Regions from separate parts of the Pseudomonas sp. nanlin1 genome, predicted to be linked through region 1. Evidence: predicted binding sites of a transcription regulator. Region 1 holds the regulator's gene; each other region holds the start of a gene.

Evidence for each region. Region 1 encodes FliA, which starts transcription of late flagellar genes. Its sites were predicted from a motif close to CTAAAGTTTNNNNNNNNNNNGCCGNTAA; they were not measured.
Region 2: motA (flagellar motor stator protein MotA) is a predicted target of FliA. The motif match lies at 1,078-1,105, and genes of this name have one in related genera.
Region 3: QCL65_RS10385 (methyl-accepting chemotaxis protein) is a predicted target of FliA. The motif match lies at 1,215-1,242, and genes of this name have one in related genera.

The regions. Positions count from the first base shown of each region.
Region 1 is NZ_CP124218.1:1,924,206-1,927,444, reverse strand. It holds gene QCL65_RS09080 (chemotaxis protein CheA) at 1-21, opposite strand, end outside; gene QCL65_RS09075 (protein phosphatase CheZ) at 118-906, opposite strand; gene cheY (chemotaxis response regulator CheY) at 926-1,300, opposite strand; gene fliA (RNA polymerase sigma factor FliA) at 1,504-2,253, opposite strand; gene fleN (flagellar synthesis regulator FleN) at 2,247-3,080, opposite strand; gene flhF (flagellar biosynthesis protein FlhF) at 3,199-3,239, opposite strand, start outside.
Region 2 is NZ_CP124218.1:5,062,910-5,066,148, reverse strand. It holds gene QCL65_RS23455 (HDOD domain-containing protein) at 1-1,023, opposite strand, end outside; gene motA (flagellar motor stator protein MotA) at 1,172-2,023, shown strand; gene motB (flagellar motor protein MotB) at 2,027-3,082, shown strand; gene QCL65_RS23440 (toll/interleukin-1 receptor domain-containing protein) at 3,089-3,239, opposite strand, start outside.
Region 3 is NZ_CP124218.1:2,202,507-2,205,745, reverse strand. It holds gene QCL65_RS10395 (patatin-like phospholipase family protein) at 1-584, shown strand, start outside; gene QCL65_RS10390 (GNAT family N-acetyltransferase) at 622-1,188, shown strand; gene QCL65_RS10385 (methyl-accepting chemotaxis protein) at 1,295-3,091, shown strand.

The DNA.
Region 1 (3,239 bases):
TTCGTCGGCGCCGAAGCTCATGTGGGTGCTCCCTGGGATTAGTTAACGGTCAACACAGTCTGGCGGTTCTGGCCGGAAAGCCCCTGAGCCACGTCAGCGGACTTTCCTGAAACCCTGTCAGAAACCCAGGCTGGATAGCAGATCGTCGACATCGTCCTGACCAGATACAACGTCTTCACGTTTATCGGCATGAATCTGCGGACCTTCACCCTTGGATGGATCTTTTTCTTTATCTTTTTCTGCAACGATCGCTTGGTGATCATGATCGATCCCCGCAAAGCGATCGACGTGGCTGGCCATGAGCACCAGCTTGAGCAGATTGCTTTCCACTTCAGTGACCAATTGCGTGACGCGCTTGATCACCTGGCCCGTAAGGTCTTGATAATCCTGCGCCAACAAAATGTCGTTGAGGTTGGCAGTCAGTTGGTGAGACTCAGTATCGCTGCGTTTGAGAAACTCGCTGATTTTAGGAGCCAGCAGGCGAAACTCGTTGGCGTCCATCTCGCGGCGCGTGAAGCGTTCCCAATCCAGGCTCAACGCTTTGGCATCGGTCGCAAGGGCCTCAGACACCGGCGTGCTCTGCTCCACCAGGTCCATGGTTCGGTTGGCTGCGTTCTCGGTGAGCCTGACCACGTACGACAGCCGCTCGGTGGCGTCAGTGATCTGCGACACCTCTTCGGCTTGAGGCATATGGGGGTCGATATGAAAGTTGACGATCGCGCTGTGCAACTCACGGGTCAGCTTACCGACTTCCTGATACAGGCCACGGTCGCGGGTCTGGTTGAGCTGATGAATAAGGTCTACTGCATCGCCGAAACGGCCTTTTTCAAGGCTGGACACGAGCTCAGTAGCGTGTCTTTTCAGGGTCGACTCGAAGTCGGCCAAAGATGAATCTTTATTGTCCATAGCGCCCCCGTGGCGGTCATCAGCTGTTGACGCGCTCGAAGATCTTGTCGATCTTCTCTTTGAGCACTTGGGCGGTGAAAGGCTTGACCACATAGCCGTTAACACCGGCCTGGGCCGCTTCGATGATCTGCTCACGCTTGGCTTCGGCGGTCACCATCAATACCGGCATGGTTTTCAGACGCTCGTCGGCACGGACCTGCTTGAGCAGTTCAATGCCGGTCATGCCAGGCATGTTCCAGTCGGTGACCAAAAAGTCGAAGTTACCGCTTTGCAACATTGGCAATGCAGTGATGCCGTCATCGGCTTCCGCCGTGTTGGTGAACCCCAGATCGCGCAAAAGGTTCTTGATGATCCGCCGCATCGTCGAGAAATCGTCAACGATGAGGATTTTCATGTTCTTGTCCAATTAGACCTCCAGCAGTCTTGAACGCACCCAGCCCCTGGGCACGCAATCAAATCGAATCCGTTTAACCAGTACAGCGACTGCCAAAGCAGGCTACTTCGTAGTGAGCCGGGCCAACACCCAGTGGTGTTTACCTGATCACCCCGGAGCGAGCCCGGTACAGATCCGCCCTCCCCCCAAACCCGCGTATTTCTCTACGATCTAGCCCGCCAGTCTTCCAACCGCCCGCGCAGACGCGCCGCGCATTGGCTGTGCAACTGGCTGACCCGTGACTCGCTGACACCCAGCACTTCACCGATTTCCTTGAGGTTCAGCTCCTGATCGTAGTACAGCGACAACACCAGCTTTTCCCGCTCGGGCAGGTTGGCAATGGCATCAGCCAGCGCCGCCTGGAAACGTTCGTCTTCCAGGTCCCGCGACGGCTCCAGCGATCCTGTAGCGCCATCCTCGTGCAGGCCTTCGTGTTCGCCGTCCTGCAACAGGTCGTCGAAACTGAATAGGCGGCTGCCCAGGGTGTCGTTCAAAATCGCGTAGTAATCATCCAGACTCAACTTGAGTTCGGCCGCAACTTCATGATCTTTAGCGTCACGGCCAGTTTTTGCTTCAATTGCCCGAATCGCGTCGCTGACCATTCGCGTGTTGCGGTGCACCGAACGCGGCGCCCAATCACCCTTGCGGACTTCATCGAGCATGGCGCCGCGGATACGGATACCTGCGTAGGTCTCGAAACTGGCGCCTTTGCTCGAGTCGTACTTGGTCGACACTTCTAGCAGGCCAATCATGCCGGCCTGGATCAAGTCCTCGACCTGCACGCTGGCGGGCAGACGTGCCAACAGGTGATAAGCAATACGCTTGACCAAGGGCGCGTAGCGCTCGATCAACTCGTATTGTTGCGATTCCCTAGAAGCCTTGCTGTACATACGGTATCCGCTAGCACTCATGATACTGGCCCCGCGCTGGTTTGCTGAACGAGCCGCTCGACGAAGAATTCGAGATGCCCCCTTGGGTTGGCAGGCAGTGGCCAAGTGTCGACTTTCTGCGCGATGGCCTTGAAGGCCAGGGCACATTTGGAGCGCGGAAACGCTTCATACACCGCGCGTTGTTTCTGTACCGCTTTGCGTACACATTCGTCGTAAGGCACCGCACCCACGTATTGCAGCGCGACATCGAGGAAACGGTCGGTCACCTTGGTCAGCTTGGCAAACAGGTTGCGCCCTTCCTGCGGGCTCTGCGCCATGTTGGCCAAGACCCGGAAACGGTTCATGCCGTAGTCCCGGTTGAGTAATTTGATCAGCGCGTAAGCATCGGTGATGGAGGTGGGCTCGTCGCACACCACCAGCAGCACTTCCTGCGCAGCGCGCACGAAGCTGACCACCGAGTCGCCAATACCGGCAGCGGTATCGATCACCAGTACGTCGAGGTTGTCACCGACGTCGCTGAAGGCCTGGATCAGCCCGGCATGCTGCGCCTGGGACAGATGCACCATGCTCTGGGTGCCTGAAGCCGCCGGGACGATGCGGATGCCACCTGGCCCCTGCAACATCACGTCGCGCAGCTCACAACGACCCTCTATGACGTCTGCCAACGTGCGCTTGGGCGTCAACCCCAAGAGCACATCGACGTTGGCCAGCCCCAGGTCGGCATCCAGCAACATGACCCTGCGGCCAAGCTCTGCCAGAGCCAGTGACAAGTTCACTGACACATTAGTCTTCCCGACGCCACCTTTGCCGCCGGTCACCGCGATCACCTGTACGGGATGCATGCTACCCATGTTCGTTCTTTACCTTGTCTAGACCGGGGCCACACGGAGGGCTGCACATTCGAACATCCGAATAAAGCGTGGCAGTCCATCGATGTAGGAAGATTGCAGTTTCTTGACGCTCATCACCTCAGCCCACCCGCTTATTCGGACTGTGGTAGAGATCAGCGA
Region 2 (3,239 bases), 2.2 Mb from region 1:
TTCGGCTGACGGCGGCGCCGCCGGCAGCAGGCCACGGTGCACGCGCCGTTCGCTCCACGGCCAGATCAGTGCTTCGGCGGGGTGGAACAGGTCGGGGTCGGCATGTTGCTGGGCGCTCTGCACCGCGTGCTGGTGCACCTGTTGTTGCAGCTCGGCCATGGGCACCTGCAGGTAGAGCGCGGCGAGGTATTGCCAGCGGGCCATGTGCGGGCAGTCCCAGGCCTGCTGGGCTGCCAGGGCCAGGCCGTTGGCCAGCAGTACGGTGTTGGCCGGCTGGTTGAGCAAGCGGCGCAGGCTGGGGTCTTCATCCATGCGCTGTTGCTGGCGCAGGGCGTCCTGGTCGTCACGGGCGATATGCAGCACGCGCACCAATAACCGCCGTTCGCTCAGCAGCAGCCGATAGCCATGGCGGACCCAGGCCGGCAAGTGCCAGTGCTCGGCCATGGTCAGGCACAGGCGCAGTAGGCGCACGCCGAACAGCTCCAGCTCGACGCTGCGGGCCGACTCACCCTTATGGATTACCCGCAGCTCCCATTCTTCGAGCAGTTGCGGGTGGGTCATCGCCAGCGGCCAGAGCGGCGCCAGAAACAGCAGGCTGCCCCAGTGGATTTCCTGCCAGAGCCGGGCCAGGCGGTTGCCGAACAAGCCATTGGCCTGCTGCGTGGCGTGCTGGCTGATCATCTGCAACTGGCGCAGCCCGTGGGGGATCTCGGCCTGGTCGAGGGCAGGTAGGCGCGCGAGCAGTTCCTCGGCCCGTTTAAGGCCCAGGCGATTGAGGGCTATCTCCAGGCTCTCGGCCGGTTCGGCGAGGTTGCGCTCGCTGTTATGCAGGTTGGCGGCGCGCATCATGCTCAGCACCAAAGCAGGGCTTTGTTGCATGGCTTCAGCGATGTCGCGCAGTGAACTGCGATTGTCGGCCAACGCCGCCTGCACCTGTTCATAGCTGTGGCGGGGGACCGGTAAGCTGACGCTGTCGAGCAGTTTCAGCCAGGCTTCGAGCGTATGTGGCGTTGGGCGGGTCATGGTTGCTTCATTCGCCTTGCAGAGAGGGCCGAACTGGCTTTTCACCAATCGTGGCTATAGTCTGGCGCAGAAGTGCCGATAAGTAGAAGGAGAGTTTTAAGAACTTCCGCTCTGATCCTGTCCACGACTGCGTAAGTGTTTCCTACCTATGGCTAAAATTATCGGCATCATCGTCGTATTCGCGAGTGTTCTCGGCGGATACGTGCTGTCCCACGGGCAAATCGCTGCGTTGATCCAGCCTTTCGAGGTGTTGATCATCGGTGGCGCGGCACTGGGCGCCTTCTTGCAGGCCAACCCCGGCTACATGACCATGAAGGTCCTGAAGAAGTCGTTGAAGATGTTTGGCTCGCGGTTCACCCACGCGTTCTATATGGAAGTGCTGAGCCTCATCTACGAGATCCTCAACAAAAGCCGGCGTGAAGGCATGATGGCGATCGAGGGTGATATCGAAGATGCTGCCTCCAGCCCGATTTTCGCCAAGTACCCGTCGGTGCTCAAAGACGAAGCCATGACGGCCTTTATCTGCGACTACCTGCGCATCATGTCGTCCGGCAACATGGCCCCCCATGAATTGGAAGGCCTGTTCGACATGGAGCTGTTGAGCATGAAGGAAGAGCTCGAGCACCCTTCCCATGCCGTGACCGGGGTTTCCGATGCACTGCCTGGTTTCGGCATCGTGGCGGCGGTACTCGGTATCGTGATCACCATGGCCTCCCTGGGTAGCGGTGACAAAGCCGCCATCGGTGCCCACGTGGGCGCGGCGCTGGTAGGTACGTTCCTGGGTATTTTGGCCGCTTATGGTTTCTTCGGCCCATTGGCCACGTGCCTGGCCCACGATGCCAAGGAAGAAGTGAACACCTATGAAGCCATCAAGGCCGCCCTGGTAGCTTCGGCTTCCGGTATGGCCCCTTCGCTGGCCGTAGAGTTTGGCCGTAAAGTGTTGTACCCGGCGCACCGGCCTAGCTTCGCCGAGCTGGAACAAGCGGTTCGCGGTCGCTAAGCCATGGAAAATAATCAGCCGATCATCATCAAGCGGGTCAAACGCTTCGGTGGCGGGCACCACGGCGGCGCCTGGAAAATTGCCTTCGCCGACTTCGCCACCGCGATGATGGCGTTCTTCTTGGTGCTGTGGCTGTTGTCCAACGCCACGCCCGAGCAGCAGTTGGCGATTGCCGGCTACTTCAAAGACCCTATCGGCTTCTCCGAAAGCGGCACGCCCTATGTCATTGACTTGGGCGGTTCGCCGCAGTTGTCCCCTGACGCAACGCTCAACCCGGAAATCAAAGACGAACCGGCGCAACCCCAGCCACAAAGCCAGAGCCAGGGCAGTGCCGATGGCGCCGATGCGCAAATCCAGGGCCGTGCCGAAGAAGTCGAGCGCGAGCGCCTTGAATTGCTGCTGCAAGAGTTGCAGAACAAAGTCGATCAGAACCCGGAACTGCAGAAATTCAAGGACCAGATCCTGTTCGAAATCACCCAGGACGGTTTGCGCATCCAGATCATGGACGCTGAAAACCGCCCTATGTTTGACCTGGGCAGTGCTCGGCTCAAGCCGTATTTCGAAGACATCCTGCTGGCCATGGCGGACACCATCAAAGCCGTGCCCAACAAGATCAGCATCAGCGGCCATACCGATGCCAAGCCATATGTCGGCAGTGGCGACTATGGTAACTGGGAGTTGTCGGCCAACCGCGCCAACGCGGCACGCCGTGCACTGACGGCCGGGGGCTACCCGGATGCTCAGGTCGCTCGGGTGGTGGGTAACGCGTCGTCTTCGTTGTTCGACCGCAAGAACCCGTTGAACCCGGTCAACCGCCGGATCGACATCGTGGTACTGACCAAAAAGGCCCAGCGCGACATCGAAGGCGAAGCCGCCCAGCCCGATGCCACGCAGCCCCCTGCCACGCCAGCGCCGGCGCCTGCCAAGCCGCCGGAAGCTTCGGCGACGCCGGTCGACCCTACCGCGCCAATCCAGCCCCGTGAGCTGCGCCAGCGCCTGAACATCTTTGAAGATGGCGTGCTCAAGTTGGACGAGCCAGGTAAGCAAGGGCAGCTCTGACACGGCCTACCACCCACGGGCCAGCCGGGTCTTGAAGCGTTTGTGGAAATGCTCGGCGCTTTCTCTGGCTTCATCGATGCGCTGGCTGGAGGACTCGGCCGAGTAGTCCTCCATGCCCATCATCCGGCTCTTGGTCGTCGACTGCCGGTATTCTTCG
Region 3 (3,239 bases), 280 kb from region 1:
TGGTCGATGGCGGCCTGCTCAACCCGCTGCCCATCGTACCGGTGGTCTCCAGCCACTGCGATTTGATCATTGCGGTCAACCTCAACTCGACCAACCAAAAGCATTACACCTTGCCCGTTATAGAGCGCCCAGCGGCGTTCAAAAGCCGTTTCGACAGTTTGATGACCTCCCTGGGCTCGCATCTGCCGTTTCGCCGCCGCCAGGCCGAACAGATCTTGCGCATCGAGCAAAACGTGCTTAAACCCGCGGCAGCCAGCGCCAACCCGTGGCTGGGTGATATCTCCCTGCCCATGGGCGAACAACCCGCCGCTGCGCCGCAAGCACCTGGCGCGCCCGCCTCGGCCACAGGTTCGATCATCGTCGACAACGTCGGCCCTGCCTCATTGCTGGACTTGATCAACCAGAGCTTCGAAGTCATGCAAACGTCGCTGGCGCAGTACAAGATCGCCGGCTACCCACCGGACATCCTCATCAATGTGCCCAAACGGGTATGCCGTTTCTTTGAGTTCTACAAAGCCCCGGAACTCATCGCCCTGGGCCGGCAGATTGCCAGCGACACCCTGGACCAATACGAACGCGAGTGACCCGCGCACCCCATCGACGCTTAGCCAAGAGCCCGCAATGATTCATATCCGCCCCATGACCGCCGCCGACTTCGACCGTTTCTGGCCCACTTTCCAGGCCGTGGTCAGTGCCGCCGAAACCTATGCCTACGAGCCCAGCACCACCCGCGAACAGGCACAGGCCCTATGGCTCGACTACCCGCTGCACACGCTGATCGCCGAGGACGAGCAAGGCACCCTGCTGGGCAGCTACTACCTCAAGGCCAACGCGGCCGGCCCCGGTGGGCACGTGTGCAACTGCGGCTATATGGTGAGCGCGGCCGCCCGTGGCCGGGGCGTGGCCCGGTTGATGTGCGAGCACTCGCAACAACTGGCGCGTGACCAGGGCTTTATGGCCATGCAGTTCAATTCGGTGGTCAGCAGCAATGAAGTGGCGGTAGCGCTGTGGCAAAAGCTAGGCTTCGAGGTGGTGGGCCGGTTGCCCAAAGCCTATCGTCACGGTCAATTGGGGCTGGTGGATTGCCTGGTGATGTACAAGTGGTTGCTGCCGCAACCCGCACAGCCGGGGCTAATTGGCCGGAAAAATATTGAATCGGTGGTCTCGCGCCCGAGGCGTAAAACTTAATCCGTCACATTGGGTTCATCAGCTGATTAAAGGTTTGCCACCGGCGGTCGATTTTTAAGGATCGAAGTTGAATTATTTCAAAATTTAACTGCCCAGGAGCAGCGGCATGCAGATGTGGAAGACGGTTTACGAGTCTATCGAGAAGCAATTTTTCGATAGCCTGACCAAAAAACTCTCCAGCCTGTTCCTGCTCGTACTGGTCAGTGCACTGCTCTACTGGGTGGCATTGAACCTGCGCGGCGAGATCCTCCAGCCCTTGCGCGGCGCAGCGCTGGACCCAGCCCTTTTGAGCCAGATCGAAAGCCGCCTCGACCTATTGAACAACTTTATCCTGGCCAGCACTCTGTTTACTTTGACGCTGGTCAGTTTTATGGTCTGGTACTTCCGGCACCTGATCGTGCGCCCGGTCAACAACATGACCCGCGCCCTGGAAGAAGTGGCCAATGGCGAAGGTGACTTGTCCAAAGACCTGCCCCTGCTCACCCACGACGAAATCCGCACCCTGGCCAACACCTGCAATCGCTTCTTGGGTAAGCAACGGGAAATCATCAGCAACGTTCAAGCCCTGACCGTGCATATTGCCGTCGAGTCGGCGCGGTCGCTGAAAAACATCAGCGACTCCAGCGACAGCACGACCCACCAGGCGCGCTTCGCCAAAGAGGTCATGGAACAAAGCAACACCGCCGTTGGGCGCATCGAAGAGGTCTCGCTGCAAACCCAGGGTATCTCCAGCACCACCGCGCAGAACCTCAGCATGGCCCGCAACTCTTACGGCGAACTGCTCGACGTGACCGGTAAGATCAGCGAGATATCCACCCGCCTCAGTGAGTTCGGGACCTTGGTGTCGGCGCTGAACCAGCGTTCATCCAGCATTAAGTCCATCGTCGGCTTGATCCAGCAGATCTCTTCGCAAACCAACCTGTTGGCCCTCAACGCGGCCATCGAAGCGGCCCGCGCCGGCGAGAGCGGCCGCGGTTTCGCTGTGGTCGCCGATGAGGTACGCACCTTGGCGCAGAACGTCAGCCGCGCCACTGACGATATTTCCAGCAACATCGATGCAATGTTGCTGGAAGTCAGCAAGACCCACCAACAAACCGCAGAGATCAGCGACAGCGCGCGCCAAACGCAAAACGTGGTGGAGCGCGCTTCCGGGCACTTCGAGAGCATGATTGGCGATTTCGAAGCCACCAGCGGCAAACTGGCTGACATCGCCGAGCATATACAGCAGTTCGCCGACAGCAATACCGGTATCAACGACCGTGTCACCCAGATCTACGCGGACAGCCAAGCCATCGATCAGCGCATGCAGCACTCGGCGACCGCCACCCGCGACCTCTCCGGCGTCGCCGAGCGGGTGCAAACCCTGCTCGGCCGTTTCGTCCTCGGCCACGGCGCGCTGGACGCGGCGATCACCCGTGCCAGCCAGTGCCGCGACCGCTTGCAGGAGCACCTGAACGCCTTGCACAAGGGTGGCTTGAACCTGTTCGACCAGACCTACCGGATGATCCCCAACACCGACCCCAAACAATACCTGACCGCCTACACCGAACGCTTCGCCCAGGTCTGCCAGCAAGAGATCGACATCCTCGCCAAGGGCACCCCGGGGGGCAAGGTGGCGTTTATCGTCGACACCAAAGGCTACTGCCCGGTAAACAACAGCTGGGTCTCGAAAACACCGACAGGCAACCGCGAAGTCGACCTGCCCGTGTGCCGCAATAAACGCATGTTCAGCGACCCCACCGGCCTGCGCGCCGCCAGCAATACCCAGCGTTTCCTGCTGCAAACCTACCTGCGCGACACCGGAGAAATCATGACCGAGATCGACGTGCCGTTCTTTATCGACGGCCGTCACTGGGGCAACTTGCGCCTGGGCTTTGATGCGTCATTGTTGTTGGTGGAGTGATGGAAAGCTGTCCGGGCTCCGAGAAACCCTCTGCTGGATTACCACTTGATACCCTCAGACTAACCGGCAATGGATGACTGACCGTCGGTCGGCACAAGGTCATTTTGCTTTGAACACCGCCTACTCGCGCGCGCACCAAATAAGGGTA